Regions from separate parts of the Shewanella sp. 0m-8 genome, predicted to be linked through region 2. Evidence: predicted binding sites of a transcription regulator. Region 2 holds the regulator's gene; the other holds the start of a gene.
What was found. The regulator MetJ, encoded in region 2, represses methionine synthesis genes. The targets are predictions, from matches to a motif close to TAGACGTCTAGACGTCTA.

Region 1: serA (phosphoglycerate dehydrogenase) is a predicted target of MetJ. The motif match lies at 8,261-8,278, and genes of this name have one in related genera.

What each region holds. Positions count from the first base shown of each region.
Region 1 is NZ_JBRIMB010000006.1:65,269-80,750, forward strand. Features, by position in the region: gene katB (catalase KatB) at 500-1,966, opposite strand; gene ACVBIO_RS04480 (YgjV family protein) at 2,513-2,767, opposite strand; gene ACVBIO_RS04485 (PaaI family thioesterase) at 3,150-3,587, opposite strand; gene deoD (purine-nucleoside phosphorylase) at 3,969-4,679, opposite strand; gene ACVBIO_RS04495 (NupC/NupG family nucleoside CNT transporter) at 4,778-6,004, opposite strand; gene ACVBIO_RS04500 (response regulator transcription factor) at 6,689-7,360, opposite strand; gene ACVBIO_RS04505 (DUF2238 domain-containing protein) at 7,607-8,212, opposite strand; gene serA (phosphoglycerate dehydrogenase) at 8,469-9,698, shown strand; gene ygfZ (tRNA-modifying protein YgfZ) at 9,911-10,885, shown strand; gene ACVBIO_RS04520 (HD domain-containing phosphohydrolase) at 11,007-12,026, opposite strand; gene ACVBIO_RS04525 (PAS domain S-box protein) at 12,155-15,482, opposite strand, start outside.
Region 2 is NZ_JBRIMB010000016.1:11,402-26,883, reverse strand. Features, by position in the region: gene uvrA (excinuclease ABC subunit UvrA) at 1-46, shown strand, start outside; gene ACVBIO_RS10105 (hypothetical protein) at 65-379, shown strand; gene ACVBIO_RS10100 (M28 family peptidase) at 442-1,401, shown strand; gene ACVBIO_RS10095 (DEAD/DEAH box helicase) at 1,628-3,481, shown strand; gene ACVBIO_RS10090 (DMT family transporter) at 3,655-4,638, opposite strand; gene ACVBIO_RS10085 (cysteine-rich CWC family protein) at 4,708-4,971, opposite strand; gene ACVBIO_RS10080 (GFA family protein) at 4,991-5,353, opposite strand; gene ACVBIO_RS10075 (c-type cytochrome) at 5,423-6,475, opposite strand; gene ACVBIO_RS10070 (c-type cytochrome) at 6,485-7,060, opposite strand; gene metF (methylenetetrahydrofolate reductase) at 7,379-8,269, opposite strand; gene ACVBIO_RS10060 (bifunctional aspartate kinase/homoserine dehydrogenase II) at 8,493-10,886, opposite strand; gene metB (cystathionine gamma-synthase) at 10,902-12,062, opposite strand; gene metJ (met regulon transcriptional regulator MetJ) at 12,273-12,587, shown strand; gene ACVBIO_RS10045 (sulfite exporter TauE/SafE family protein) at 12,771-13,502, shown strand; gene ACVBIO_RS10040 (conjugal transfer protein TraF) at 13,512-14,705, opposite strand; gene ACVBIO_RS10035 (LysR family transcriptional regulator) at 14,914-15,482, opposite strand, start outside.

The sequences.
Region 1 (15,482 bases), on a different contig from region 2:
AGGTTCTAGGCTCTAGCCTCTAGCCTCTAGCCTCTAGGCTCTAGCCTCTAGGCTCTAGCCTCTAGGCTCTAGCCTCTAGGCTCTAGGCTCTAGCCTCTAGCCTCTAGCCTCTAGCCTCTAGCCTCTAGCCTCTAGGTTCTAGGTTCTAGGTCCTAGGTTCAAGGAAAAGCTATAGCAAATCATCATTTTAGGTCGGCATTTATGCCGTCAAATTTATTAGCATGATTAAGGCTATATAAACTGATGGGCTAAAGCCCAACCTACGTTGAGAAACGCAATGCCATCTTTTGATGGTATAGCAGGGCGAAGTCCGCTCTCGCCGCAAAGCGACCTAGCAACGAGCTTGCGAGTGCTCTAGGCTTTTTAGCTTCTATCAAAACAAAAAAGGCAAAACAGTATCTGCTGTCTTGCCTTTAACTTTATGCTTGTTCAGTCCTTAGGATCTTTCTTAGCTTTTCCTAGAACCTAGGGCCTGCTTTTTCCTAGAACCTTTTCAGCTTTACCCTACTTTCAACGCCGCTTTGACTCGCTGGCCGTAATCGCTATCGGCAGCGCTAAAGTGCTCAACCATCTTAGCTTGCGTTGCTTCATTCACTACACTCAAGCTGCCGACGATGTTAGCAATCAATCGCGCTTTTTCATCTTCAGGTAGAAGACGGTATAAGTCGCCCGCTTGGCTAAAGTCATCTTGGTCATAACGGCTATAGCGGTCTGCTTCACCGTCTAAACGCAGTGGTGGCTCGGCAAATTGTGCTTGGTCTTGCAGACCGTTATTGCTATTTGGACCATAGTTGCTGCTCGCATCACCACCAGTCTGACCACCAGAGAATGGGCATTGTGTGCCGGCCATTGCGCCAGCGCGTTGGTGATGGTTTGCCGTCGTTGCATGTGGGCAGTTAACCGGTAGCTGGTTATAGTTAGCGCCTATGCGGTAACGCTGGGCATCAGCATAAGCAAACAAACGTGCTTGTAACATCTTATCTGGTGAGGCGCCCACACCTGGGACTAAGTTACTTGGTGCTAGCGCCACTTGCTCAACTTCAGCAAAGTAGTTTTGCGGCATACGGTTAAGCTCAAGCTCACCAATTTCAATCAGTGGATAATCGGTATGCGACCATACTTTAGTCAAATCGAACGGGTTGATCTTATAAGTATTCGCCTCAGCTTCTGGCATGATCTGTACTTTTACCGCCCACTTAGGGAAGTTACCATCATTAATTGCAGCAAGCATATCGCGCTGCGATGAATCAGGATCGATACCTTTAAGAATATCTGCCTGCTCCGCCGTTAAGTTCGCGATGCCCTGCTTAGTCTTAAAGTGGAATTTAACCCAGAAACGCTCACCCGCTGCATTCCAAAAAGAGAATGTATGCGAACCATAGCCGTGCATTTGACGGTAGTTAGCTGGAATTCCACGGTCTGACATTAAGATTGTCACCTGATGCATAGCTTCAGGGTTTAGCGCCCAGAAGTCCCACATCGCATGGGGATCTTTAAGGTTTGTTTGTGGGTTACGCTTTTGAGTATGGATAAAATCTGGGAACTTAATACCATCACGCAAGAAGAACGTTGGCGTGTTATTACCTACGATATCGTGATTACCACGCTCGGTATAAAAACGTAAACCAAAGCCGCGAGGATCACGTTCTGCATCAGCAGATCCCATCTCACCACCTACCGTTGAAAAACGTACAAAGGTTTCAGTCTGCTTGCCCACACCATTGAAGTGGTCTGCTAGCGTAAATTCACTCATGTCTCGAGTCAGCGTAAATGTACCATAAACCCCAGTCCCTTTTGCATGCACGATACGCTCTGGAATACGCTCACGGTTGAAGTGTGCAAGCTTCTCAATTAGATGCCAATCTTGAAGTAGCAGCGGACCACGCTCTCCTGCTGATAGTGAGTTTTGGTCATCACTAATAGGTGCGCCGTTTTGTGCAGTAAGAACTCGATTTTGCTGACTCATAAAGTATTCCTTAATCTTGGCTGGACTCGAGCCAAGTTTCAATTAAATCAAATAGTGTGGCCATGGTTTATCCCCAATTTGCAATGTGCGATACGCTATGGCGATATGGCATGGATGCCGTATGTCGATGAACAGATAATAGGCTCACAACCAAAAACATTAAAACGATTAAAATAGATAACCTTAAATCAAATAACAGATTAAGAGGTGGGTAGCTAAAACAATATAAATGGAAAAATTAAGACAGGAGTAAACTGCAACTGAATTAAGGCGTTGCAGAGTAATGTTGAAAATGAATAACAACATTGATACTAATCAATAAATGAAATGTTTGAATTTAATCACTACCGGGTAGCAAAGATGTAAGCGTTAAATGCTACCAATGGCGATTTAAGCTGATGAAAAATAGTAGAAGTTGCTTAAATTAAGCGTTTTAACGTGATTTACATTTGTAAAAATGGAGGAAAACAGCTTATTTCCTCCTCAATGAACTGTGTATTAGTGTATCAAAGCTATTTTAAAGCTCTGTAAATTAGAGTTTGTAGACTATAGCTCAGTAGAGTCTTTTATATGTGAATCAACTTTGTACAACTTCACCAAATAATAGGCGTCGATAAGCACAATAAAGAAGTTAACCAATGCCACCGGAATCGCATCAATAGCTAAACCATAGGCTACAAATAACGCCGCTCCGATAAGGTTCCACCAACGAAGCTTTTTGATGTTTGACATCATTAGCGATATCGCGACGACAACCGACGCTAGATAGCCGACCCATTCCCATATTGTTGCGTTATCCATGCGCTATCCTCATTGGTTTTTGTCGAACCAAGTTATGCAGCAAACATAACTTGAATGTGCAATAAGTATGCGCAAAAATCAGCCATTAAAACAGCCCCTAGCCGAATAAAAGTTTAGCGCTTAACCACAGCTGCAGTCATGCGAGTGATCTTGCAATAAGGCATCACTCACTGGCACGGCGTTGAAACAACACCTTTTATAGCGACGACTAAACTGTAGTTTAAAGCCTCTATCCGTTTAGTCTTTAGCGCTTAACCACAGCTGCAGTCATGCGAGTGATCTTGCAATAAAGCATCGCTCACTGGCACGGCGTTGAAACAACACCTTTTATAGCGACGACTAAGCCGTAGTTTAAAGCCTCTGTCCGTTTAGTCTTTAGTCTTTAGCGTTTCACTACAGCTGCAGTCATGCGAGAGATACAGCATAACTCACCGGCACTGTTATGGATTAGCACTTCCCACACTGAGCTACGTTTGCCTAAGTGGATCGCTTTTGCGGTGGCGGTAAGAATGCCATTACGCGAAGCTTTTAAGTGATTGGCGTTAATCTCTTGGCCAACGCAATAATAGTTTTCAAAGTCGACCGCGAAGTTAGCTGCATAACTGGCTACCGTTTCCGCTAGGGCCACGTTCGCCCCACCATGAACTATACCAAGTGGGTTATGTACTGCTGGGGTTGCCGGCATAGTGGCCTTCATATAGTCATCACCGATTTCAGAAATAGTGATCCCCATTGTTTGCATTAGCGTGCCTTTTCCATGCATCCCCGCATCCATTTTCGCGCATACTTCCAAACTGACAGGCTTAAACCAAATCGACATATTGTGCTTCCACTGTTGTTATTAGTTGTTATTAGTTGTTATTAGCTGTTGTTATTAGCTGTTGTTTATACTTATTACTGGGCACAGTCTACTTTGTCAGGCAGGATCTTTAAACCTGTAAGATGAGTGGTTTAAACAGGCATAGAAAGTATTGTCGAGCAGGATGTGTATTTACGATCGGTTGATATGATGTTGGCTTACAGAGTAAGAGTGAAGAGTTAAAGTTGGCCCGCGAGAATACTTAATATTTTTTGTCGATTACGCTAGAAACGTCCAACTTAGTGTGCATAATCGCGGGCCAGAGGGTAAAGAGATAAGCTGTTCTATGTTTCTTTGCTTGTTAGTGATCGCGCAGCCTATCTTGCTAAACTTAATTCTTTATTAAAGAAGATCTTCCACTGCATCTAACGTGAGCTTGATCATATCGTTTAGTGTTTGCTGGCGCTCTTCTGCCGTTAGGTGCAACCCCTGGCGCAGGTGATCAGTTACCGTCATCATAGCCAATGCGTTAGCACCAAATTCAGTGGCAACACCATAAAGACCAGCGGCTTCCATTTCGACACCTAAAATGCCGTACTTTTCCATCAAGTCGTAACGGTTCTCATCACTGCTGTAGAACAGATCAGAAGAGTACAGGTTACCCACGTGGTAGTTAGCACCTAACTTTTCTGCTGAGTCAGCAGCACGCTTTAGCAAGTTAAAATCGGCAATCATAGCAAAATCGGTGTCTGCAAAACGGGTTCTGTTAACCGCAGAGTCAGTACTCGCGCCCATCGCCATCACTACATCCATCAACTTGATTTTGTTACTTACTGCGCCACATGAACCGATACGGATAATGTTTTGAACGCTATATTCGGTGATCAACTCTTTGGCATAGATTGAAATTGATGGAATACCCATACCAGAACCCATTACAGAGATCTTCTTACCTTTGTATTCACCGGTATAACCCAACATATTACGAACGTCAGTCACGAGCACAGCATTGTCTAAAAAGTTGTCAGCAATGTATTTAGCTCGTAGTGGGTCGCCAGGCATTAATACGGTTTTAGCAAATGCGCCATCAGCGGCATTGATATGTGGAGTCATGATACTTTCCTTACTCAAAATTAAATGCTTGCTTGCGCTATTAAACAAGCATTTCTCATTAAAAAACTAACTAAAAAATAGGTTATTTACCCAGCGGATCAACTCGCTAAACTATAAAGTAAACCTGCAATAGTACCGCTCATTAGGTTAGCTAAAGCCGCCGCAATAAGCGCCTTCATACCTAATGCACTTAAGTCGTGACGACGTTCAGGGCAAAGTGCAGCTAGGCCGCCAATCACCATGGCTAGAGAGCCTATATTGGCAAAACCACACAATGCGAAACTGATAATGATTTGCGTCTTTTCTGATAGCTGATCAGCCACTTTTAAGAAATCGATGTAAGCGACGAACTCGTTAATCACCATCTTTTGGCCGATAAATGATGCCGCTTGTGTTGCTTCGTTCCAAGGCACGCCCATCACCCATGCTAGTGGGGCAAGTATGTAACCTAAGATAGCTTGCATGGTTAGGTCTTCGATACCGAACCAGCCGCCGATACCGCCTAGCATGCCATTGACCATGGCGATAAGTGCGACAAACGATAATAGCAGTGCAGATACCGACAGTACTTGCTGCATACCCATTGCCGCACCATTAGCTGCGGCATCAAGCACGTTAGCTGGCTTGTCAGTCATATCGTCCATCACTTTCTTGATGTCGTTTAGCGGGGTTTCCGTCTCTGGCCACATCAATTTGGCAAACAGTAGACCAGCAGGCGCCGTCATAAACGCGGCAGTCAGTACGTATTTAACGTCAACACCCATCTGGATATAACCAATCATGGTGCCGCCAGCCACAGACGCTAAGCCCCCCGTCATTACCGCAAACAACTCTGAACGAGTCATATGCTTAACGAAAGGTCGCACCATAGATGGCGCTTCGATTGGGCCTACAAATATATTGGCTGTTGCTGACAATGATTCTGCGCGGCTAGAACCCAGTAGCTTAGATAAACCGCCACCGATAAGGCCAATAACCCATTGCATAATGCCGAGGTAATAAAGTACGGCAATTAACGAGCTAATAAATACCACCACAAATAGCACGTTAATCACGAAGATAAAGCCAACACCAAACTTAGCAAGGTCGCCAAATAAAAAACCTAAGCCTTCATTCGCATAGCCGATAACGTGCATCACACCATTTGATGCACCATCAAGCACCGCCTGCCCCATAGGAACATACATAACGAATGCACCAAAGGCGACTTGAAACGCCAATGCGCCGAGTACAGTTCTAAGATTAATTGCTTTTCTATTTTCAGATAGCGCTACCGCTAATCCTATAAGACTGAACATGCCGAACAAACTGATGAAAACTTCCATACATTTATTACCATTTAAATCTTGATATGACGGCAGTGTATACAGGCAGTATTTTGCTGCAAGGAAATTGGCTGAGATTGACGAAGATAAAGTAAGTTTTTATCGGTTAGAGCAGCTAATTGAATCGAAACGGTAGAAAAGCATATAAATAGAAATAATCTTAAAACATAAATAATACACAAACCCAACAGGAATGACTCACGCAACCAGCTAAAGCAACAACAAAGCCAAAGGTTTCACTCGCAAGAACAAAGCTTAATTAGTCACAAAACGACTAATTTCAGATCCAAAAAATACAAAACTGAAAGTTTATAACTTTACTAATGACTAAAAATTATCATATTTGATGGCTAACTTAGTGTTTAACGCAAACTCTTACTTACGCACCTATTAAAAATGCTAGATATTAAGCGGAGATTAAATCTTAGCGTGTTTTTAGCAAACGTATTTAAGGTGAATGGATGATGTAATGCTTGTTCGCTTGTAAGGTCACTGAGTGCAGAAGTCGGACGCCAAAACACGCCTAAAAGGTGAGTTTTAGCGCTTCCGATACAGTGTTAACGAGCTTAAATTAAGCCTGACCATGCTCAGAGCTATGTTAAAATTAACTATACCACTACAGTTTAAAGCTATGTTCAGAGTAACGTTAGTCGTGTGAGTTTATGCTCAATACTGATAAATTCATTAGTTCAATGCATATAGATTAAGTTGGCTCTGGAATGATTGTGCCCAGCGCAGCAGTTCTACACGATTTCTCGCTTGAGTTTTTCTAAATATAGAAGAGATATGTGCCTTAACCGTATGCTCGCTAATACTCAGCTTACCTGCGATCTCTTTATTGCGTGCGCCACTCGATACCAATTTAATAATGGTTTTCTCACGATTAGTTAGCACCTCAAGTGATTCCGACTCTTCACTGGTCAAGGCTTCAGGTACGTCCATTTTGCTGACTAATTGACGCAATACACTGCTCATCAACGGCCTATCGAACCATAACTCATCGGCTAACATCTTACGTAAGCCAGTTAGCAGCAGGTCCATACGTTCATTCAAAAACAGTAGACCACGGATCCCTTGCAGCAATGCAGCTTCTGCAGCAATACCTTCTCGTTCGACATGATAAAGCGCTACAGGAACATGCTTGACCAATTGAGTCGCCACCAACGGAATACCATTAATATCGAGCGCTGCACCTTGTTGAGAAACCAGATAAAAGCAGTTATCACTACTATTGGCTTCAAGCTGTTCTACATTAGAGATAACCCGAGTTTTTAATCCGATTGACTCTGCAAGTATTGCCAAATGACAAGGGGACGCCATTTGATGCAGAAAGACGACTTCGTCAATTTTTCTCATCACTTTCCTCCCTGAAAAGTTTTGCCTGTCCGTTAAATAGAACAAACTAAAATCTAGATCCTGAAGTATTCCCAGAACAGATTAACGCTTGTTAGCTTTAGAACGAAAGCACGATTTTAAATATTGGCCCGAGCCACATCATGTAACTCGTTATAAGCAGCAGAAGTATACAGAGTTTACCTAGTCTATGCCTAGGTAAACTGGTATAGCCAGCAAGCCTACTATGATTTTTACTGACTATGATTTTTACTGACTAAGTTTTGTGCTCAACTGCTTATCATGCAAACGGCTAAGCAACAGAATGGCTGATATTGCCCCCACTAGCGCCATTGCCATATCAGACTGCGTGTCCCATACGTACCCTTGGGTGCCTAAAAACGCTTCGGCATCTTCACCGGTCAGCTCCGCAACCCACCACTCTATAAGTTCATAGAAAGCAGATAATGCTAAAGCAAAACAGATAGCTAGAAAGTTACACCAAGCACCTAACTTAACAACACTGAGACGTATAAATACCTCGCGGGCCAAAATAGTCGGAATAAAACCTTGAGCAAAATGGCCGACTTTGTCGTAGTTATTACGCTGAGCGCCCGTCCAGTCGCTAATCCAATCAAATAGCGGCACTTCAGCATAGGTATAATGTCCACCCACCATCAAAATGATGCAGTGAATCAAAATCAAACCATAAGCTAAACTCGTTAAAGCAAAACTATTGCGGGTATAGATCAGAATAGGTAATGCAATTAAGGCCGGTGCAACCTCTAAAAACCAGGTAAATTGATCTTTAGGATTAATACCTGACCAGATTAATACTGCGAAGAATATCACTAGCCACACAGCGCTTTTATTCAAAATATCGCCCTCATATACCATATTGTTCTAAATTAAGAATAAACACTTTAGCCATCTAGCCCTCCACAGTCAGTAAAAAAAGTGATACTTTGTTACCTCTGTTACGCTTTCGAAGTAAATATCAGTTGTGAAGGCTTTGCAGTCCTTAGTACATTGACAGTCTATACCCAAACCACTCCTACAACGTAGAGTTTAGTCGTCTCTGCGGTGGCACTAAGTATACATAATACATATAAACTAAAAGGGTACATAAATCATGGCGAAACATTCGCTGGACAAGGATAAAATTAAGATCCTGCTGTTGGAAGGCGTCCACCAATCTGCGGTAGATGTATTTGAACGTGCGGGTTACACCAACATTGAATATCACAAAGCATCACTCGCTGGAGACGAATTAGCCTCAGCGACTAAAGATGCCCACTTTATTGGTATCCGCTCCCGTACCCAATTGACTGAAGACGTATTATCCCAAGCCGACAAACTCGTTGGCATTGGTTGTTTCTGTATTGGTACTAACCAAGTCAGTCTCGCTGCAGCTGAAAAACTGGGGATCCCTGTATTTAACGCACCGTTCTCAAATACGCGTAGCGTAGCTGAACTCGTACTCGGTGAGATCATCATGTTATTTCGTGGGATCCCACAGCGTAATGCGCTAGCTCACCGTGGTGGCTGGCTAAAAAGCGCTTCAGGAAGCTATGAGGCTCGCGGTAAAACCTTAGGGGTTATCGGTTACGGCCATATTGGCACTCAGCTAGGTATTCTTGCTGAAACCTTAGGTATGCGCGTTGTCTTCTTTGATATTGAAGATAAACTGCCGCTGGGTAATGCACAGCAAGTGCACTCACTACAGCAACTGCTATCGATTGCCGATGTGGTGAGCCTACACGTACCTGAAACACCACAGACAAAAGAGATGATTGGCTATGAAGAGCTAGCTTCTATGCGTAAAGGCAGCATTTTAATTAATGCCTCTCGCGGCACAGTGGTTGATATCGATGCGTTAGCGGCATCACTAAAAGAGCAACACCTTGCTGGCGCCGCCATCGACGTGTTTCCTGTTGAGCCTAAATCTAATGACGATGAGTTTGTCAGCCCACTACGCGGCCTAGACAATGTCATACTCACTCCACATGTGGGCGGCAGTACGGCAGAGGCACAAGAAAACATCGGTATCGAAGTCGCTGGCAAACTGGCTAAATACTCAGATAATGGTTCAACCATGACAGCGGTGAATTTCCCTGAAGTGTCACTGGCTCAACACTCTGGTACTTCGCGCTTACTGCATATTCACCGTAACCGTCCGGGGATCTTGATCCAGATTAACTCCGCGTTTGCAGAAAAAGGCATTAACATTGCTGCTCAGTATCTACAAACCACGGCTGAAATTGGTTACGTGGTGATGGAAGTCGATTCTGATAAGGCTGACGAAGCGCTAATAGAGATGCAAGCGATTGAAGGCACGATTAGAACTCGATTGCTTCACTAATAAAGTTCATTAAAGGTCAACAACGTCTAATTCACTAACTGAAGTTGAACGTCTAGTCCTTTAGCAAGCTGCACTGAATAAGGCCGTATAATCACATTATACGGCCTTTGTTTTGTCTTGATGATAGCAATGAGTTTGAACTGCTGCGCTTGCGCAGTAAGATTTTAGCGGTACAATCATTGTCCTTATTGGTTTAATTCTTGGATCCTCTTATGACGCTGTCAACTTCTCAGCCAACTTGGCCTCTTAATGGACAACAGCCTGAACTGCTTTTTTCTGAATTAACACACTTAGGCTTAATCTCTGTCACTGGAGAGCAAGGCCGCAGCTTCATTCACGGCCAAGTGACCACCGATATCAGCTCGCTTGAAAGCGACCAATGGCGCTGGGGCGCTCATTGTGATCCTAAAGGTAAGATGCTGGCCAGCTTTAGAACCTTCGCTAAAGGTGACACCCTTTTCTTAATGATGCCAAAAGACACCTTGGCACTTGACCTACCACAACTGCAAAAATACGCCGTATTTAGTAAAGCTGAACTTAGCGACGCAAGCGATGCTTCGTTATTGTTAGGTGTGGCTGGTGAGCAGGCAAAGGCTTGGTTAACCGCGCAGTTTGGTGAACTAAATAACGAGCTGACCTTAATCGATAACGGCATGATTATTCATGATGCAGGTCGTTATATCCTCGCGATTGCAGCAGAACAAGCCGCTAGCCTAGTGGCGAATATCGAGCAAGTTATTTTCGATGCTAGCGCATGGCAAGCCCTTGAAATCAATGCAGGATACCCTAATTTAGGCGCTAATCATCAAGGTCAATTTGTACCGCAGATGTGTAATTTACAGGCGGTCAATGGCATCAGCTTTAACAAGGGCTGCTACATGGGCCAAGAAACCATTGCTCGAATGAAGTATCGCGGTGGTAACAAACGCGCACTTTATATTGTTAGCGGTACCGTAACAGCGCCATTAACCAATGAAAGCCAACTTGAGATTGCACTAGAAGATGATGAAGGCTTCCGCCGTGCGGGGACTATCATCGAATCTGTACAGCGTGGCGAGCAAGTGTTGTTAACTGCAGTATTAGCCAACGATACCCAGCTCGATGCTAAGTTAAGACTTGCTGCCGATGCTGGCTCTGAACTGAGCTTAATTGCACTGCCTTACTCGCTAGAAGAGCAAGACTCATAGTAATCACTATCAGTTCTGCAGTCGCTTTTTATCAGTGTAGGCAGTAACAAATAGACCGAAAAAAGGCGCGTTATGCGCCTTTTATATTTAATGCTCAGCAATCTTTACCATAGGCTCAATGCTACTCACTTTCGTTGTGGGCATCACGGATCTTAATTGCCTCATCAATTATCTGTTTAAAGTGTTCCACCAACTCAGGATCAAACTGTTTACCCGCCTCGCTCTCAATGAGTGCAACCGTTTCTTCCACACTCCATGCTTTTTTATAGGGGCGGATAGAAGTTAATGCATCAAACACATCCGCGATTGCTACAATGCGACCTTCTATCGGGATCTCTTCTCCCACTAATCCATTAGGATAACCGCTACCATCCCACTTTTCGTGATGCGTTAATGCTATTCGACGGGCCATTTCTAGCAGGGGGTCATTGTGATCACCAATGATTTCAGCTCCAATTTCGGCGTGGCGCTGCATCTCAACCCATTCATCCTCATCCAGTTTTCCAGGCTTTTTTAGAATAGAATCAGGCGTGCCTATTTTACCGATATCATGCATAGGTGCTGCGTTATAAATAAGTTCGCAATACTTATCGGGCAGGTCAGACTCTATCGCCAACAATCGAGCATAATGACTCATTCTTATAACATGCAGGCCAGTTTCATTATCTTTATATTCTGCAGCCCGGCCAAGGCGACGAATGATTTCAAAACGAGTCTCTTCTAACTCTTTTGTACGCACTTTCACTTCTTGTTCGAGCAGACGTTTTTGATCATACAAGGTTAAATGAGTTTTTACCCTCGCTTTCACAACGGGTGCACTAACAGGTTTAGTGATGTAATCAACTGCGCCTAGCTCAAACCCTTGAGTTTCGTCGGAAACATCGGCGAGAGCGGTCACAAATATCACTGGGATATGGCAGGTTAATGGATCTTGCTTAAGCCGTTTACACACCTCATAGCCATTCATTCCCGGCATCATCACATCAAGAAGAATAAGATCCGGTGTGGTTTTAGCCGCTAAAGCCAACGCTTTAGGGCCATCAATGGCCACCTTCACTTTATAATCTCCGCCTAGGATCCCCACCAAAATATCAATATTCTCAGGGATATCATCCACTACTAAAATGGTGGCTTTATCCATTAAACCCGTTCTCCTTTTAGTGCTCATTGAAGAGGCGTATTTATCAATCTATTTGCTAAACTGTTACCCCGTCAAAGGGCATTATTGAGTGCTAAACGGTTATCCCGTCAAAGAAGCATTATTCAGTGCTAAACAGTGCTAAACAGTGCTTCAATAAGCTCCGCGGCCTCATCAAATTGGTAACTGTTGACCATGTTTACCGCTGGGCTCATTTTTTGCCACACCGGCTCCGAAACCTGCTCGCGAATATCAGTCATTTTATCCACGGCGTCTGAATCCGCCTCTTCTAGCATAGTTAATAACTCACGCACTGCAGTTGCCAACTCTGCTTCAGACAATAAGGTCTTACTCTTTTCTGGCAGCTTTACATCATCTTGCTCAAGGCGTGATAACCATTTTGCAATGGCGTTACAAATCGAGTCGATAAGTTCGCCAAGTTCTACTAATTCAGCGTTAATATCTGCAGTCGTTGAGTCGAGTAACTTGGATTCTATTTGCTTAGCAAGCTCTACAAGTTGGGGCGAACACAAATTACCAGCAACCCCTTTTAACGTATGCGCATATCGAATCGCATCATTGCTTTTTCCCTGGCTTAAGGCGAGATCTATTTGTTCAGCCGTATGGATTTGACCATGATAAAAGCGCTCAAAAATCCTGCGATATAAGCGCACCGAATTCTGCACCAGCTGGAGGCCTTTATCGATATCTAATGCTTGATGCTGTGGCCAAAACAGCACCGCGTCGCCTACAACTCTTGCTGTAAAATCGGCAGGGGTAAATTCACTGTTACCCTCGCCCAAATATTCAAGCAAAGTGGTGTAAAGCAGCGACACCTCAATCGGTTTGGCAATATGATCATTCATACCGGCGCGCAGGCACATCTCACGATCCCCAGCCATTGCATTTGCGGTCATGGCAATCACAGGTAAGTTGGCAAGTTGTGGGATTTTTCTGAGTTCTTGAGTGGCTTGATAACCATCCATGACTGGCATTTGGCAATCCATCAACACCAAATCAAAGGTATGTAGAGCGAGTTTGTCTAGGGCAACTTGACCATTTTCTGCAATCGATAACACCACTCCGACTTGCTCAAGAAACTCTGTTGCCACCTCCTGATTCATCTCATTATCTTCAACCAATAAGATGCGCTTACCCTGCAATTGTGCCAACAACTGCTGATTAACATCACAGCCCTTGCGCCTAACTGGCATGGCGCCATTCTTGCCTAGCGATAGCATGATACCGTCGAGCAAACGCGAAGCACTGATAGGCTTAGTGATATAACCTGCAATATCACTTTGCTCTATCTGCTCGATGAACGCCTCATTAGCGTGGGCAGAAACCAGTAACACTTTAGGCGGATTACTGTTTTCAGATAAGATTTTAGTCGCCGCCTCTACACCGTTCATCTCTGGCATTAACCAGTCGATTAATGCCACCGGGTAGTCTTGATTCTTGCAGCGCTCTACCGCTTCCAAACCACTTCTAACCGTGTCGACTTCAAAGCCCATGCTCTCTAAGGTTGAGCGTAAAATATCTCGCGCAGTTGCATTATCATCAGCAACTAAGATCCGCATGCCTTCGACTTCTTGACTGACTTTTAGTAGTTTTTTATCCGCAATATTTAAGCGCACTGTAAAGTGGAAAGTACTGCCGTTTCCAAACTGGCTATCGACGCCAATTTCGCCGCCCATCAATTCCACCAGCTGTTTACTAATGGCCAAGCCTAACCCTGTGCCGCCATACTTACGTGTGGTTGACGTGTCGGCCTGACTAAATGATTTAAACAGTTTATTGCGCTGTTCTTCTGTCAGCCCGATGCCACTATCACGCACACTAAACTTGAGTAATATGTCGTCGTCAGCCTGTGCGAGCTGGCTAATAGACAGCAGAATTTCACCCTGCTCAGTGAACTTAATGGCGTTATTCATTAAGTTAATCAGCACCTGGCTTAAACGCAGCGGATCACCTTCTAAATGCCTAGGAATGTTGGGAGCAACCGCAAACAATAACTCTAGCTGCTTGTCTGCCGCTTTCGCTGAGAACATGTCACTGAGATCTTCGAGCATGGTATCGAGCTGAAAGGGTACGGATTCGATATCCAGTTTTCCGGCTTCAATTTTAGAGAAATCCAAAATATCATTGATAATACCAAGTAAAGATTGAGAGGCTCGATCTATTTTCTCGACATAGTTCAGCTGTTTTTTATCAAGATGGGTTTGTAAGCAAAGCTGGGACATGCCGATAATGGCATTCATCGGAGTGCGAATTTCATGGGACATATTCGCCAAAAAGTCGCTCTTAGCCTTACTGGCTGCATCAGCACTGTCCTTAGCCTGCTGCAGCTCAACCGATAGCTGCTTCAGCGAAGTAATATCAGCCATCGATAGCACGACTGACTTTGACTCGCCCTGTTTATCTTGTAATCGGGTCAAAGTGAGATCCATCCACATTAACTCGCCAGAATCGTTTAGTAACCTCACTTCGGTGGTAATGCTGTCATTACCATTTTCAGTAAGCTCCCGGAACAAGGCCTTGGCATCATCACGATCTTCGCTGTATTGATAGTCAAAGAAAGAACGTCCTTTGAGCTCAGACGTCGCCACTTGCATGTATTGACTAAATTGCTCGTTACAGTCGAGTATGCTCCCGCGTTCATCAACATTGACAATGCCGATCCCAGCATTATCAAATAATGCCCTAAAGTGAGCTTCGCGATCCTCGAGCTCTTTATCGATTTTCTTACGATCAGTAATATCCATTAAATAGCCGTTCCAGGTAATGCAACCATCGGCGAGTACACTGCCGTGAGCACCAGCCTGTAGCCAGCGAATATCACCGATGGGATGACGATACCTAAACTCTTCGGTCCAGCGTAAACCCTTACTACTTTTACCCGCCAATGCCTCAATAATGCGTGAATGATCTTCACTGATGATGCGCTCTGCAACTTGATCAAAGTTATTGAGCACTTCATCGCGATGAAGACCTAAGGTGGCTATGCATGCGTTAGATAGGAAAGTAAATTTACGTTCGGTATTGCTACACCAATGTAACTGGTAAACCGTACTAGGGATAGACTCGGTAATCGTCTCAAGTTGTTGCTGGGATTGGGCAATTTCTTCTTGGGCTAATTTACTGCTGGTAATGTCGTTGATGCTGCCATCGAACCACAGCACATGCCCATCATCGCCATATATCGCGTTACCTTTTTCATGCACCCAATGGATACTGCCATCGCGATGTTTTATGCGATATTGCACTTCAAAACTTTTATGCGCTAACAGCGCATCTTCTATCGTTTGACTGGTGGATGCCAAATCCTGTTCAACAATCAAGCTGACAAAGCTACGAGTCGCATTCTCAATAAAATCCGATGCAGGAAACCCGGTAATATCGATGATGTTTTCGCTGACATACTCCATCACCCATAACTCACCAATACGCGTGCGATAA
Region 2 (15,482 bases):
GTCCCATACCGCGCGCTTTTTGAAGCCATTGCTTCAAAAGTCATAAGAACTACAGACTCGCTAAATGCATTTTAGACTTGTTTTTTTAAGCTTAGGCCTAGTGTTTACACTTGGCCTACTGCTTATCGCGGTTATTGATCCCCTATTTGGTAACTGCACTTTACATAAGGCACGAGTGATAAGTAGCGATCAAGAATCCAGTACTATAGCACTGCCGGACGGCAGCGTTGCTCGTGTGCCCGTAGGTAACCTAAAAGAGGAGTCTCTGGTTAACGTTGGCGCAAAACATCGCTTGTTCTCCCAAGTACCTGTTTACAAAATTAAAGCTATCGACCTACCTCAAACCAATAATAATGTCGTCCAGCAACTAAAAATCTAGTCGCTAGTTGCGCCCTTAAAAGCTAATCTCAATATATTGGTTTAATACTTAAGGGCAAATGGATGTTGCGTTTACTGTTATTAATAGCGATTTCAATCACGCTTATCTCTTGTGCTAACCAGCCAAGTTGCAATAAAGCACCAATAATCGATTGGGCCGATACCGCAACGATTTCCGCCGATATCAACACTCTGACCAGCTCAGCGATGTCTGGGCGTAAAACCGGAACACAAGGCGCGGCATTAAGCAGAGCCTTTATTCAAAACCGCTACCAACAGATTGGCCTTAGCCCCTGGCAAGGTCAGTATCAACATCCATTTCACTACCGCCGCTCCTTCAGCGATAAATTAGGTATCAACATGATAGGCTTCGTTGCGGCCAATAATGGCAGTAAGCAATGGCGGATTATTATTGCTCATTACGATCACTTAGGTGGCGATGCTAATCGCTATCACCCTGGCGCCGATGACAATGCATCAGGTGTTGCAGGCTTACTACAGCTTGCACAACAAGCAAAGAGCCAAGGCAGTGAGGTGAACTTGCTATTTGTCGCAACAGATGCAGAAGAGCCAGGGCTTTATGGTGGCTATGCCTTGGTCGAAGCGCTAAAATTGCCCGATACCACACCACAAATTAATCAGATTGAGCTAGCAATTAATTTGGATATGATAGGTCGTCCAAACAGGCATGATGCCATCTATATTGAAGGCTCTCGCCGCTTCGAATCATTCTCTAAGATGCGTAGCGCAATTACACAATATAACCAGATGTGCATTAGAACCCAGCACCCGAGAGCCTTCGACGGTTCGACTATTGCCTTCGACTTCTTAAGAGCCTCTGATCATTACCCACTGCATAAAGCTGGAATACCTTGGCTATATTTTGGTGTACCGGCACACCGCGATTACCATCAAACCACCGATACTGCCGATAATTTAGATGTTAACTTTATTGCATCTGTTAGTGAATCAGCCTACCAACTGCTAAAAATTGATAGCTTACTGCTAAGAAATGCTCACTAATGTGAACAAAGAATGATTTATTGGTTAACACAAGTACTTAATTGGCCTACTATTTGCTATGGAATTAGATAAAGAACTAAGGATTAATTGGTATTACCAATTGTAGCCTGCTATACTAGTCGGCTTACTGATACGTTTTCAGTGCGGGAAGTCGACACGGGGTTGATTTTCTGTCTTAAACATCGGCACATTCCAAGTGCTCTGCTATTCCACAAGGCTACAACCCATGTCATCCAATGAAAAAACTTTCCGCGAACTCGGTCTAAACGAGTCTTTAGTGCGTGCTCTTGACGATCTTGGTTATGAAAAACCAACACCGATCCAAGCCGCAAGTATCGAGCCTCTTATGGCGAGTAAAGATATTTTAGGTCAAGCGCAAACTGGTACTGGTAAAACAGGTGCTTTCGCACTTCCTTTGCTAAACAGCATTGATCCAAATACTAATGCACCACAAATTCTAGTGCTAGCACCAACACGTGAACTTGCCGTTCAGGTTGCTGAAGCATTCGCTAGCTACGCAAAATACATGAAAGGCCTACACGTTCTGCCAATTTACGGTGGACAAAGCATGCAACAGCAGTTAAATGCATTGCGTCGTGGCCCTCAAATCATCGTTGGTACTCCAGGCCGTGTTATGGACCATATGCGTCGTGGCACACTAAAGCTTGATACATTAAAAGCAATGGTACTTGACGAAGCTGACGAAATGTTAAAAATGGGCTTCATCGATGATATCGAATGGATCCTTGAGCACACGCCTAAGACTCGCCAACTAGCGCTATTCTCGGCAACTATGCCTGAGCAAATTAAGCGTGTTGCGAACAAATATTTAGATAACCCTGTTCACGTTAAAATCGCGGCAACAACTTCTACAGTTGAAACCATCGAGCAACGTTTTGTTCAGGTTTCTCAACACAACAAACTTGAAGCACTAGTACGTGTTTTAGAAGTTGAAAAAACTGAAGGTATTATTATCTTCGTACGTACTCGTAATAGCTGTGTTGAACTAGCTGAAAAGTTAGAAGCACGCGGTTATGCATCTTCACCACTACACGGTGACATGAATCAGCAAGCACGTGAGCGAGCTATTGACCAACTTAAACGTGGCCAACTAGACATCATTATTGCTACTGACGTTGCTGCACGTGGTCTTGACGTTGAGCGTATTGGACACGTAGTTAACTACGACATCCCATATGATACTGAAGCTTATGTTCACCGTATTGGCCGTACTGGCCGTGCTGGTCGTACAGGTATGGCGATTCTTTTTGTTACACACCGTGAAATGCGTATGCTACGCACTATCGAGCGTGCAACTAACAGCCGTATCGCTCCAATGGACGTACCAAGCCCTGAGACAGTAACTGAGCGTCGTCTTTCTCGCCTAGGTGAGCAAGTAGCTGAAATTATCTCTCAAGATTTAGAGTTCATGAAAGGCGCAGTGGCAACACTTTGTCAGCAATTAGAAGTCGATACAGACATACTTGCTGCAGCACTACTTAAGCAAGTGCAAAAAGATCGTCCATTGCAACTCCATACAATGAACGAGCGTCAACGTGATAGCCGTGATGACCGTAATTCACGTGACCGTGATGACCGTGGTTCTCGTGATCGCAATGACCGTGGTCCACGTGATCGCAGTGACCGTCCACGTCGTGAGTCTCGCCCAACACCTTCAAACCTAGGTGCAGCGGATTCATTGAAGGACAACCCAGATGTTAAGATGTGTCGTTACATCATCGATGTGGGTCGTGACAATGGTGTTGGTGTAGGTAACATTGTTGGCGCTGTTGCTAACGAAGCGAACATCGACAGCCGTTACATTGGTCAAATCCAATTGTTCGACCAAGTGACTGCAATTGACTTGCCAGATGGCATGCCAAAAGAAGTGTTACAGCACCTTAAGAAAGTGCGTGTTTGTGGTCGTCCACTAAACATCCGTGAAGCTGCTGGTGAGAAGTTTGAAAACACTTCAGGTGGCGATAGCCGTCCACCACGTCGCCCACGTACTTCATCAAGCGACCGTCGTCCTTCTGGTGACAGAAAGCCGCACCGTAAAGGTCCAAAAGACGCTGAATAAGTCTAACGAGCTGCAACCTCTGTTGCAGCCAAACTAGACATAAAGAAAAGGAGCCATTAGGCTCCTTTTTTGTTTTTAAACCCTAACGTCTCTAGGTAGCACAAATAACCCAAGCCCGTTATAAAGAGCAAAAAAAGCCACACCCATTAAATTAGCTTAATTATTTCAATAACTTAAGCTCTTGCTTGAACTTGCCTTAACGCCCTGTGTTTTTGCCAGATGGGAGACAGCTGCACCGCAATCACCGATACGACAATCATGACTATCCCAGTAAACGATAACGGGTCGATAAATGCCCCTTTTATCAAATCGCTCCACCAACCTAAACTCACTACCACCGCCGTTAAGCCTAAGCTGAGTACTGGAGTTAGTGCCAACATGGCGCTCACCTGCCCTGTAGGCCAGTACTTCATCGATTGCCCAAAACAGCCATAGGCTATCAAAGTGTTGATGGCACAGAAGATGGCTATCGCCCATTCGCTAGAGTTCATGCGAGCAAACTGGCTTAAGTCACTAAAAGGAGCCATGGCAAAAATACCAAAGAGGTAGATAAACAAGAGAATGTTATTCGGCGATAAGCGTTTAATCATCGACTTTTGAATTAGCGCATAGCTAGCCCAAGACAGCACTGAAAACTGAACAATCAATACCCCTTTCCATACTTCTGACGACCCAGATCCTGACAAGTCAGAGTTTGAAAAGCCTAAATAGGGATGAAAGAACATCAACATGCCTAAAGCCAGTGTGGCAAAGCAGCTAAGTTGTATCGCATTTAGGCGCTCTTTAAAAAATAACACACCACCAAATGCGAGAAAGAAAGGCGCAGTTTGAAAGTTAAGTTGAGCTGAACCAGGCGCCAGATACTTAAGCGAGTAAACAAAAGAGACGTAGTTAAAAATTAACAACACACCAGCCAGAACCAGCTTGAGCCAAGACCGCTTATCGAGCCCCTTAAATTGTTTGATGCTGCCACTGAAGTATTGAATGGCAAAACTGACCACTAGGGCAACCAAAAAGCGGAACCACGTTAAGGTAACGGCATCAATAAATTGACCAGATAACTTAAGTGCTATCGGCAAAATGCCCCAAAAAAGTACGGCGACTGAAATAAAGATAAAACCGAGTTTAAACTCTGAGCGCTGAGTTAGCGGATCCATGGGATATGGCTCGTTGCAGGAATAGAAGATCGCAAATAGTGCCTCATTGATCCCTATCGGTCTAGTGGGCTAATCGATTCTCTTATAGAGATGACTGTCTTTGTCTTGCAGCGCTTTAAGCTTCAGCAGACAAGACTCACAAATACAATCAGTTCCAGTTAAACTTGCCAGCTCATCCGCGGCTAAAATATGCGTTAATAAACGCTTATCTGGAAACTCTTGTTTACTGCACCAACATTGCTCTATACCTGTACCAGTTTGCGCAGCACAATGATTAAATCCCTGACATAGAGGGCAGCGGTTATCGCTATCGAGTGGGGCTTGATGACTCATTGAGGTGAACTCACTAGTGTTAACGGTCTGCAGGATGGTTAATTCCATCCATTAGCGGGATATCGCCAAGATTATAGGGGTTAATCCCCTCAATACAAGCCACGTTCACACCAAATTGCTTAGGGTTTGAGCGGCGTTGGTGATGAGTATAGATCCCACAGATCCGACAAAAATAATGCTTCGCCGTTAACGTATTAAACTGGTAGAGCGATAATTTCTCAGCCCCCTTAATAATCGTTATACCGTCGAGTGATGCTGACGTAACCACCGCTCCCCTTCTGCGGCACATAGAACAATCACAACGGCGCAAGTCTACAAGGCCATCCGGTAAATTCAGTTCTAGTTCTACTTCGCCGCAATGGCAACTGACTTTATATTGCATCGTGCTCTCCCTATAATACAAAGTCAAAGCGGGCTCAAATCTCGAGCCCTGCAATGCTGAAGGTGAGTATTATTCGCCTTTTTTAGGGTTATTGATAAAAGATTTGCTACCTAGTACCGCTTGCCCATCAACACTCTGACCATAGTAACCTTGGTGCATATGGTACTCTTGTTTCAGCTTGCCAATATCGCCTTTAAAACGTGGATCTTGTGGCCGCTCATGAGAGTTAATATAGGCCGCGACATCCCAGGCTTGTTGATTGGTGAGCTGAATACTCTTACCAAACGGCATATTTTCGTAGATGAAGTAAGCCGCAGTATTTACTCTATGCATGCCAGCGCCCCAATTAAAGCTCTGCGGCCCCCATATTGGCGGTAGAGAATACACTCCTGCAGTCTCATAGCCTTGACCATCTACATTGTGGCAAGACTGACAGTGAGCCTGGTAAACCGCTTTTCCACGCTCGGGCGAGTAAGCTTGCTCTGGTGCCGGAATTTTAGGATAGGCTCTGCCTGGCAAATTGGCGCGCTGCTCAAGTGTCATCGCATTTTTGACCGCCGCAGGGAATGGAAAATCATCGCGCTTACCTCCCTTTAATAGCTCAGCATCACTTAACTCTGGTACCTTAGCAGAAAGACCCGCCATATCCATTAGCCCCCCCATCCCCAACCAATAAGAATACGCAGACAAGGCAACTAAGTCTTCGCTGCCCGAAGCTGGCGGCTTGCCATTCATAGAATAAGTAAAGCAGCCTTGGAGACGATCTTGATAGGTTTTCACTTTGTCGTTTTTCTTACGATAGGCAGGATAGGCAAAGTAAGCTGCCCATATGGGAGCGGCGTTCGCTTTACGACCCGCATCCATATGACAGTTTGAGCAATTAAGCTCATTACCTACATATTGGCCGCGCATCTGTTGTGAATTAACAAAAAGCTGATAACCTCGGCGAACTTTGTCGCCAAATGCGCCTTGTGGAATACTCGTCAAAGGACGTGGAACCAGGTATTGCTGGCCCTCTTTTTTGGCTGAGGCATCAAGCTCTGCTTGCTTATCGGGTAAAGTTTCAGCTTGAGCAGCAAAATTAAAGGCGAGTAAAAGCAAACTTAATTGAGCTATTTTCATGGTTTGCTCCTATTTCAATGTGGCAAAATATTGTGCTAATGCGTCAATTTCGGCAGCTGTGAGCTTATCAGCAACGGTGCCCATCACGTTATCCTGATCGCCACTACGCGTACCATTTTGCCAGGCTAACAGCTGACTTTTAAGGTAAGAAGCCTGTTGACCAGCTAAACGTGGAAACTCAGCAATGCCTAGACCTGATGGCCCATGACAAGTCACGCAAGCTGGAATAGTACGACTCCAATCCCCTTGGTAAACGAGCCTCTCGGTAGGGTCCGTATAACTCACTATCTCCCCTCTAATGTGCGGAGTTACTACAGGAGCATCTTGCGCTGCAAAGTAATCGGCAACCTCTTTAATCGCTGGGCCTTGAACTGTCATCGCCATCGGTGCCATAGTCGTATTTTGTCTTTTACCAGATTGAAACAGTACTATTTGGTTCACAATATAGTCTGCTGAAAGGCCGGCTAGCCTCGGCCCTAGTGGCTCAACGCCTTGACCTTGCGGGCCGTGGCAGCTACCACATAACGCTGCCGAAGGCGGCATAGCAGCGTAAGTTGATGAGCTCAGCATCAGTAAAGATGCCATTATTAATCCACTTTTCATTATCATACCTCACTGTTTTTTATATAAATAACAGTAGCAGCTTTAGCTAAGATTACTCACTGTAGATTGAAAAATATCATAATAATATGACAGCGAGGCTCTAGAGTGCGGCAATATGCTGCGCCACCGCCTCTTATCACCAGTAAGTGATAGCGAGCAGACAGCTTTCATATGCATGAATAACAAAGCTCAGAGAAAGCTTGCTGTAAAACTTAACGCTCTAATACCATCCATAAACAGCATAAAAAAACCAACAGCCTAGGCTATTGGTTCAGTTTATTGCTCTAATTAATTATCTGTTTATTGACCTGGACGAACCCCTAACGTGTGGCAAATTGCGTAGGTGAGTTCGGCACGGTTTAATGTATAGAAGTGGAAGTCTTTAACGCCTTCACGAGATAAGACTTTAACCATATCAATCGCCACGTTAGCACCAACCATCTGACGAGTGGTTGCATCATCTTCTAGGCCTTCAAACTGACGGTGTAACCAGCTTGGAATTGAAACGTTAGTCATCGCCGCAAAGCGTTTAGTTTGATTGAAATTAGTGACAGGTAATATGCCTGGGACGATTTCAGCGTCGATGCCTGCCGCCGCGCAGCGGTCACGAAAACGCAAATATGACTCTACATCGAAGAAAAACTGAGTAATGGCACGGTTAGCTCCGGCATCAATTTTCTTTTTCAAGTGGATCAAGTCGGCTTGAGCATTGCTCGCATCAGGGTGCACCTCAGGGTACGCAGCAACTGAAATATCAAAGTCAGCAACTGAGCGCAGTAAGCGAACAAGATCGTTAGCAAAGCGCGTTGGCTTTGCGCTTCCCTCTGGCAAGTCACCGCGAAGGGCTACAATGTCACGAATACCGCTGTTCCAGTAATGCTTAGCCAGTTCTTTTAACTCTTCGTCACTCGCGTCAACTAACGTTAAATGCGGTGCAGCCACTAAGTCGGTTTCTTTTTGAATACGTTCTATCACGCCGTGGGTTCTATCACGAACGCCAGAGTTGGCACCGTAAGTTACAGAAACAAACTTAGGGTTTAATGGCTCTAAACGACGAATAGAGTTCCAAAGTAACTTTTCCATCTCTGGAGTTGAAGGCGGGAAAAATTCAAAAGAAACGTTAATGTCACCATTTAGCTCAGATAGGCTCTGGTTTAATGATGTTGCATGTTGTGCGTGATGAAAACCCATTTCTACTTCCTCAACTTCAGCATTAGATTGCAATCCGAAACAGACGTTTGGACGTCTATATGTCCATATACTAGAGAAACTGAGAGTGAAGTCAAGCGCAAAAAGCAGGCAAGTGAGTTTTTTTCTTGAGACAGTAAAAAATCCGCCTTTTGAACAAGATGGTTTAGAGCTGAAAATAAAAAAGGACTCAAACGAGTCCTTTGTAACAGCAAAAATGTGAACATTATTCTTGCAGCAAATCTCTGCAAATATGCGCTAGGTCCGACTGCACGGCAGCAGCTGTGACTAAGCGACCCGCACCCGGCCCACGAATTATCAATGGGTTATCTTGGTAGAACTCGCTACGGATCACGAACACGTTATCGCCTGGTGTTAGGTTAGCGTAAGGGTGACTATTATCAACCCATTGTAAGCTCACCTCAGCCTTTAGCTTGCCATCCACCTTATCTAAAGAAGCCACATATCTCAGAACTTTATCTTGCTCTGCTGCAGCCTCAAACTGTTGCTGCATATCTTCATCTAACTCGCAAATTCGCGACAAAAACTGCTCTAGCGGCAATTCAGCCAAGTTAGCAGGTACCAAAGACTTAAGTTCGATATCTTCTAGCTCAATCTCAAAGCCTATTTCACGGGCTAAGATCAGTAGTTTACGTTGCATATCACGGCCAGATAAATCATCCCTAGGGTCTGGTTCAGTGATCCCTAAGCCCCTCGCCTCAATAACCAATTCCGAGAAAGGTTTCTTCGCATCAAAGTTTTCAAATAACCAACAAAGTGTGCCAGAGAAGATCCCACCAACCGCCTCTATGCTGTCACCACTATTATGCAGATCGTTTAAGGCATGTTGCACAGGTAAACCTGCACCACAACTGGCGTTATAACGCCAAAACAGGCGACGATTATCCAGTTGCTGCTTAAGCTCTCGGTAAAAAGGTAATGGACCTGATCCTGCAAGTTTATTAGCACTTACAACATGTATTCCGCGGGCAAAAAACTCTGGATATTGCAGAGTTAAATCAGCGCTGGCACTAATATCGAGCGCAATAACTTCATCACACTCCAGCTCATGTACCTCATCAAATAAGTGACTATATTGCCAAGGCGTCGCATGCTCTTCAAAAACCTGTTTCCAAGTATCAAGCTCAATACCTTCATCGCTAATTAGTGCCTTGCGTGAGCTCACTAAACCAACAAGCTCAACACTGGCTTCTAACTCTTTATTAAGCGCCGCCTGGGCATTGCTAAACAGATCGACCCAAGCTTCACCAATATTGCCCACCCCTAGCAATAGCACACCAATGCGCTTACGTGGACCGGCGCAGCGACGATGAACTTTTTGCGTTAGCAGGTTAACTTGCCCTTGCGGCACTAATGTCACGAGACTCATGCCATCGTTAAATAGTGGTCTGGCGTTACGGCTCAATAATCTGGCAAATCCACGACGGTAAAGGTTTGCATCGGCGCTGACTAACGCAACTAGGCCTAAGTCTTCGGTGATCTTAATATTACTCACAGCTAATGCTTCACGATTAACATCAAGCAAAGCTAACACTTGCTTCTGGTTTTCAAGCGTTACGGTCAACTCAATTCGGTTTTGCCCAAGCTCCCAATGAGCAAGTGGGCTCAAGCCTGTTTCTTCAAGCAAGGCGATAAACTGTTTAAAATCGCTCTTCAGCTCAAGATTAAACGAGGCAACGCTACTTAAGTTTGTCACCACTGGCGCACTTGCCGAAGAACTCTTAGGTGCAATCAAGGTAAAGTCTGTGTGGGAGGCGTAACTTGAACGCACAGCCAGACTCACTTGGGTATCAAATAGTGGCTGCAAAGTACGATTATGCAGTACCGGTGAGCCTAAATGGGCTAAACGGTTTGCCTCAGCAAGTGAAAGACTACTCAGCAACTTTGCATCGTTGATCTTATTCGGATCGGCGTTAAATACCCCTTCAACGTCGGTCCAAATCGTGACCCGCTCAATATCCGCTAAGCTAGCAATCAAGGTGGCACTAAAATCAGAGCCATTACGCCCTAACAGTAAGGTATCACCACGCTCATTAGCGCAGATAAACCCCGTAATAATTAGCCGCTCATTTGGGTGTGCTTCGGTCATCAGATGCACACGCTCGCGAGACTCTTGCAAGCGAATTTGCGGCACTGCGCCCTCATCAGCAATCAGTAAGGTGCGAGCATCGACATCCGACGCCGCAACCCCTGACTCGCGCAGCAATGCAGCTAATAGGCGCGCTGACCAACGCTCACCAAAGCTGACTACCTGGCTGCTCTGATAGTCATTAATTGACTCTATCGACAATAGACTGATCAGCTGAGATTTATCGGTAGATAAACGCTCTCTTAAAGAACGTGCCTGCTCATTTGAGAGCAATTGCTCAATCAAATTTTGCTGGAAGCTAATGAGTGTCTGCAGCTCTTCTTGCCACAACTGTTTAGTGCTACTTAATTCGAGCAACTTATACAGGAAATTAGTACTTTTACCGGCAGCTGACACCACAACTAAATCGTCGCTGTGGCCATGCGTCAGCAAAATATGAGCAACGCGACGGTAACAGTCTGCATCCGCTAGACTTGAGCCACCAAATTTATGTAAGTGACAGCGTGCCATCGTATACCCCTTTAATTAACAAGCGGCTGCAGCATTAAGCGCAGCTTCAATATCGGCAACAAGATCGTCAGCATCTTCGATACCAACAGAAAGACGGATAAGCGTATCTTTTACGCCAGCTTCAGCGCGAGCCTCTGGCTCCATCGCCCTATGTGTCATGGTCGCAGGAACGGCCACTAAACTTTCAACGCCGCCAAGACTTTCTGCAACTGAAAAATAATTAAGATTTTTTAAGAACTCCACCAACTGGGGCTCCCCACCTTGGAGCTCAAAGCTCAACATGGCGCCAAAACCTTTTTGCTGCTTGGCCGCAATCTCATGCCCCGGGTGATCTTTAAGCCCTGGGTAATAAATTTTGGATACAGCTTTATGATTGACTAGGGTATCAAGAATTCGTTGCGCATTCGCCTGATGTTCGCGAATTCGTACTGCAAGTGTGCGAATTCCGCGCAAAGTGAGATAACTATCAAATGCTGAACCCGTTAGCCCTAATGTATTTGACCACCAATGCAGCAACTCTCCGACTTCAGGATCTTTAGCCACAACAGCGCCGCCCACCACATCACTATGACCATTAATATATTTTGTCGTAGAATGGATCACGATATCGGCGCCAAGTAATAACGGCTGTTGCAAAATAGGTGACAGAAAAGTGTTATCGACGACGACTAACGCGCCGACTTCATGGCTAGCCGAACTGATAGCTTCAATATCGACCACGCGAAGTAAGGGGTTCGACGGTGTTTCTAACCATACCATCTTAGGTTTTTGCGCTATCGCCTGATTAAGTGCCTGTGAGTCAGTCTGATCCACTACTAGCAACTTAAACTGACCTTTCTTGGCAAGGTTAGTAAATAAACGGTAACTGCCGCCATAACAGTCATGTGGCACGACAAGTAAATCATCTGGCCCGAGTAGATTTGTCGCCAAGGTGATTGCCGCCATACCAGTGCAAGTCACCACTCCCGTCGCACCTTTTTCAAGTTCGGCAATCGCATCGCCAAGAATGGAGCGAGTTGGGTTACCCGAGCGGCTATAATCGAAGTCTCTTGGATTTTTATGACCATCAAAAGAGTAGTTAGTTGACAGGTATATTGGCGGTACAACAGCGCCATGTTGGCTATCGGACTCAATGCCTTGACGCACTGCCGCGGTGGCAAGTTTACGCTCGGTCATGTACTACTCCTTAGTTACTGATTTTCTTATTAGAGATGTCTGGACGTCTAAATGTACCTAAGCACATCCTCCTCGTCAACCACTTTAGACGTTTAGACGTCCATGCATATAGAAATCTATTTGCATTTATCATAAATAAGAGGCAATAATTTGACTGCACAATTTAAAGGGTTAAAATCTGCCCCGAATTTTGAAATTACAGGTGAGTCAATGACTGAGTGGAATGGCGATTATATCAGCCCATATGCTGAACACGGCAAAAAGAATGAACAAGTGAAAAAAATTACTGTGTCCATTCCTTTGAAAGTACTTAAAGTACTTACCGATGAACGCACACGCCGCCAGGTGAATAACTTGCGTCACGCCACAAACAGTGAACTGTTGTGCGAAGCATTCCTGCATGCATACACAGGCCAGCCACTGCCAAACGATGCCGATCTAACTAAAGATAAACCCGACAGCATGCCTGCAGAGGTTAAACGTCTAATGGATGAAATGGGCATTGAGTGGGAAGAACTTGAATAATCTTCATTGATTATCGACAAACATGATCTCCAGATAAGGACTGCTTAGCAGTCCTTATCTGCTTCTATACCACTATAAACGTGTAGCAGACTGATAGTTTGCCTGTAAATCGATTCACGCCATCGTCACTGATAGGCCAACCTATATTCGTTCCCATATAAGCCGTCTTGGCTGGATAAACAGATGATCGAACCCATTACATTACTACTTGCCTCACTGATTATCTTTTGTGGCGCACTAACCCAAAGTCTTATCGGCTTTGGCCTAGCCGTCGTTGCAAGCCCCTTGCTGTATATCGTCGATCCGAGCCTAGTACCTGCACCTGTTATCATGATGGGATTCTCTATTGCACTGCTGACCCTATTTAGAGAGCGAGGTCAGCTTGAGTTTAATGGCCTGCAATATGCACTCTTAGGTCGTATTCCTGGCGGCATACTCGGCGCGACGTTGATTTTAATTGCGCCGCAACCGATTTTAGGTCTGGCGATAGCCGCGATTGTGGCATTGGCGGTTGGTTTAAGCTTGATGAAGTTTAGTATTCCAGTGAATCGATTTAGCTTATTTATCGCAGGCATTTTATCCGGTATTTTTGGCAACATAGCCGCAATTGGCGGTCCGCCACTGGCCATCTTGCTTTCAGGTAAAGATGCAGGCCAATTTCGCGCCGCTCTATCGGCCTTTTTTATCTTTAGCTCGATGATTGCTTTGATCATTTTGGCATTTGCAGGCTTGCTGACCTTGCATCACTTTTATATCTCTTTAATGCTATTACCCTCTGTGATTTTGGGATATATCGTGGCAGGGCGATTAGTAGGACGAGTCGACAAACAAAAAACCAGAGCGTTAACTCTGGCTTTATGTGGCGGCAGTGCGCTTATCCTAACCATTAAATCAACGATAGAGTTAATGGGTTAACGTTACTCGTTAGAAATGGTAGGAGGTTTGCAGCACGCCTCCTACCGCATTGTCATCACCAAACATACCGGTGAAGTCTAAGAAAAAAGAATCACCGAAGGCAAAGCCTGAACCCAATGAATAGAGATTAGCTGTAGAGTCTTTCATATCATGGCGATAACCCACTCGTAGCGACATCCAATCAAAGGCTCTAACTTCCCCCCCTAAGCGCCAATATTGAGTACCATCGAGCTCTTTAAACTTCTTATTTTCAATCAGATCGATATCTGTGGTTACCGATAAAATACTCCAGTCATAAGCCACTCCAGCGGTTACTAAGGGCTCTACGCGGTAGGTAAACTTTTGCCCTTCAACTTCTATGGTATCCACATCTTGGCTAATCAAGTTTCTCCCCGACAGACCTAGCGTCAGCCCTTCAAATGGTTGCAAGGCGACACCGATATCGAGGTTAAAGTTAGTCTCATCATTACGGTACTTAACGTCGTCAAAATCACTGGCATCAAAGTTATTCGCATTGGCAATATAGTTATAGGTGTCAACGCGCTGAAACTTTGGCGATATACCCACTGCAATCGGCATATTGACGATAGAAAGTGGAAAACTCAATGCAATACCTAAATCTGATACTGCGCCGCCTACTACTTGCCCTTGAGAGTCTAAATCAGAAATTTGTGGTGGATTATTAGGATCTAAATTATTGAGGGTATTGATATCTGACTGCGCGATATTAGCAACGCCGACGGCGTTGACATAAGTCTTATAGAAGATTGCCATCGGCATTCTTTGATGTGGAATGGCCACGCTGAAACCAAGCCCTGCACTCGCATAGGTTGAAGTGCCCTTTAACGACTCTAAATCAGCTACTAAATCATCACGAAATTGATTAATATCACCACTATTGCCCGTATCAATCGCATCAGCTAAGCCATCGTATGCGTCAATCAGCGAATCAAACTTATCTATCATGTCATCGCTATCAGCCATATCGATTCCAAGAACAGGCATCAGCAGTACTGCAGAATTGTCTTTATGCGCATTAATCGCGAGTAAGGCAGGATTAACAAAAGCCGCCCCCTCTTTATTTGAAGCTGCAACGCCCGCTCCCCCCATAGCATCGCTTCGAGCCTCATAATATTCTTGCCCTGCATAGGCTGAAAAGCAATGTAACAAGGCACAAGCTAGTGCTATTTTCTTTAGGTTCATCCATTCCACCTTTTAATGTCCTTAACGCTCTAAGCAGCAATACGACTCAAATCGAAAAAAGGTTATTTTTGTTCTTAAGATATTCTAAGACAAAATCGACTAAAATGGATGACAAATTTAACTTTAAATAAACATTTATATAGCAAAATGTTTGCCACCCCAATCATCAGTAACAAACCGATTAAAGGGGGCTCAACCTTATTTCAATTCAATTTTTTGGCAACGCCACATATTCCATAAAGTGCTGTGTAGTGAAATCAATAAACTGCCTTAATCGAGCTGGTTGAAACTGATCTTTGTTATAAAGCAGATAAAGCGGTGTATCCGATATGGTCCAATCTTCAAATACATGCACTAATTCACCGCTATCTAACTCCGTGCTACAGTAAATTTCAGGTAATCTGACAATACCATTTCCTGCCAACGCACTACTTTTCATCACGCGGCCATTTTTACATAAGAAAGTGCCAGCAATCGTGACCTCTGCCTTTTGGTTTTTATCGCTACGAGAGTGATAATTCCAGTGGTATACCGACCCGGTAATACAGGCATGGCTCTTCAACTCTTTTGGATGTTGAGGACGACCGCGCTTAGCAATATAAGCCGGCGATGCCAGTGTACAATTGGCAATGTCCATCAACTTTCTCGCCACCAAGCCTGAGTCTTCAAGCTCTCCCATTCTGAAGACCAAATCAAACTCATCAAGCACTAAGTCTACTCGCTGGCTACTAAAATCAAGATGGATCTGAATGTTCGGATGTTGGCTCATAAAGTCGT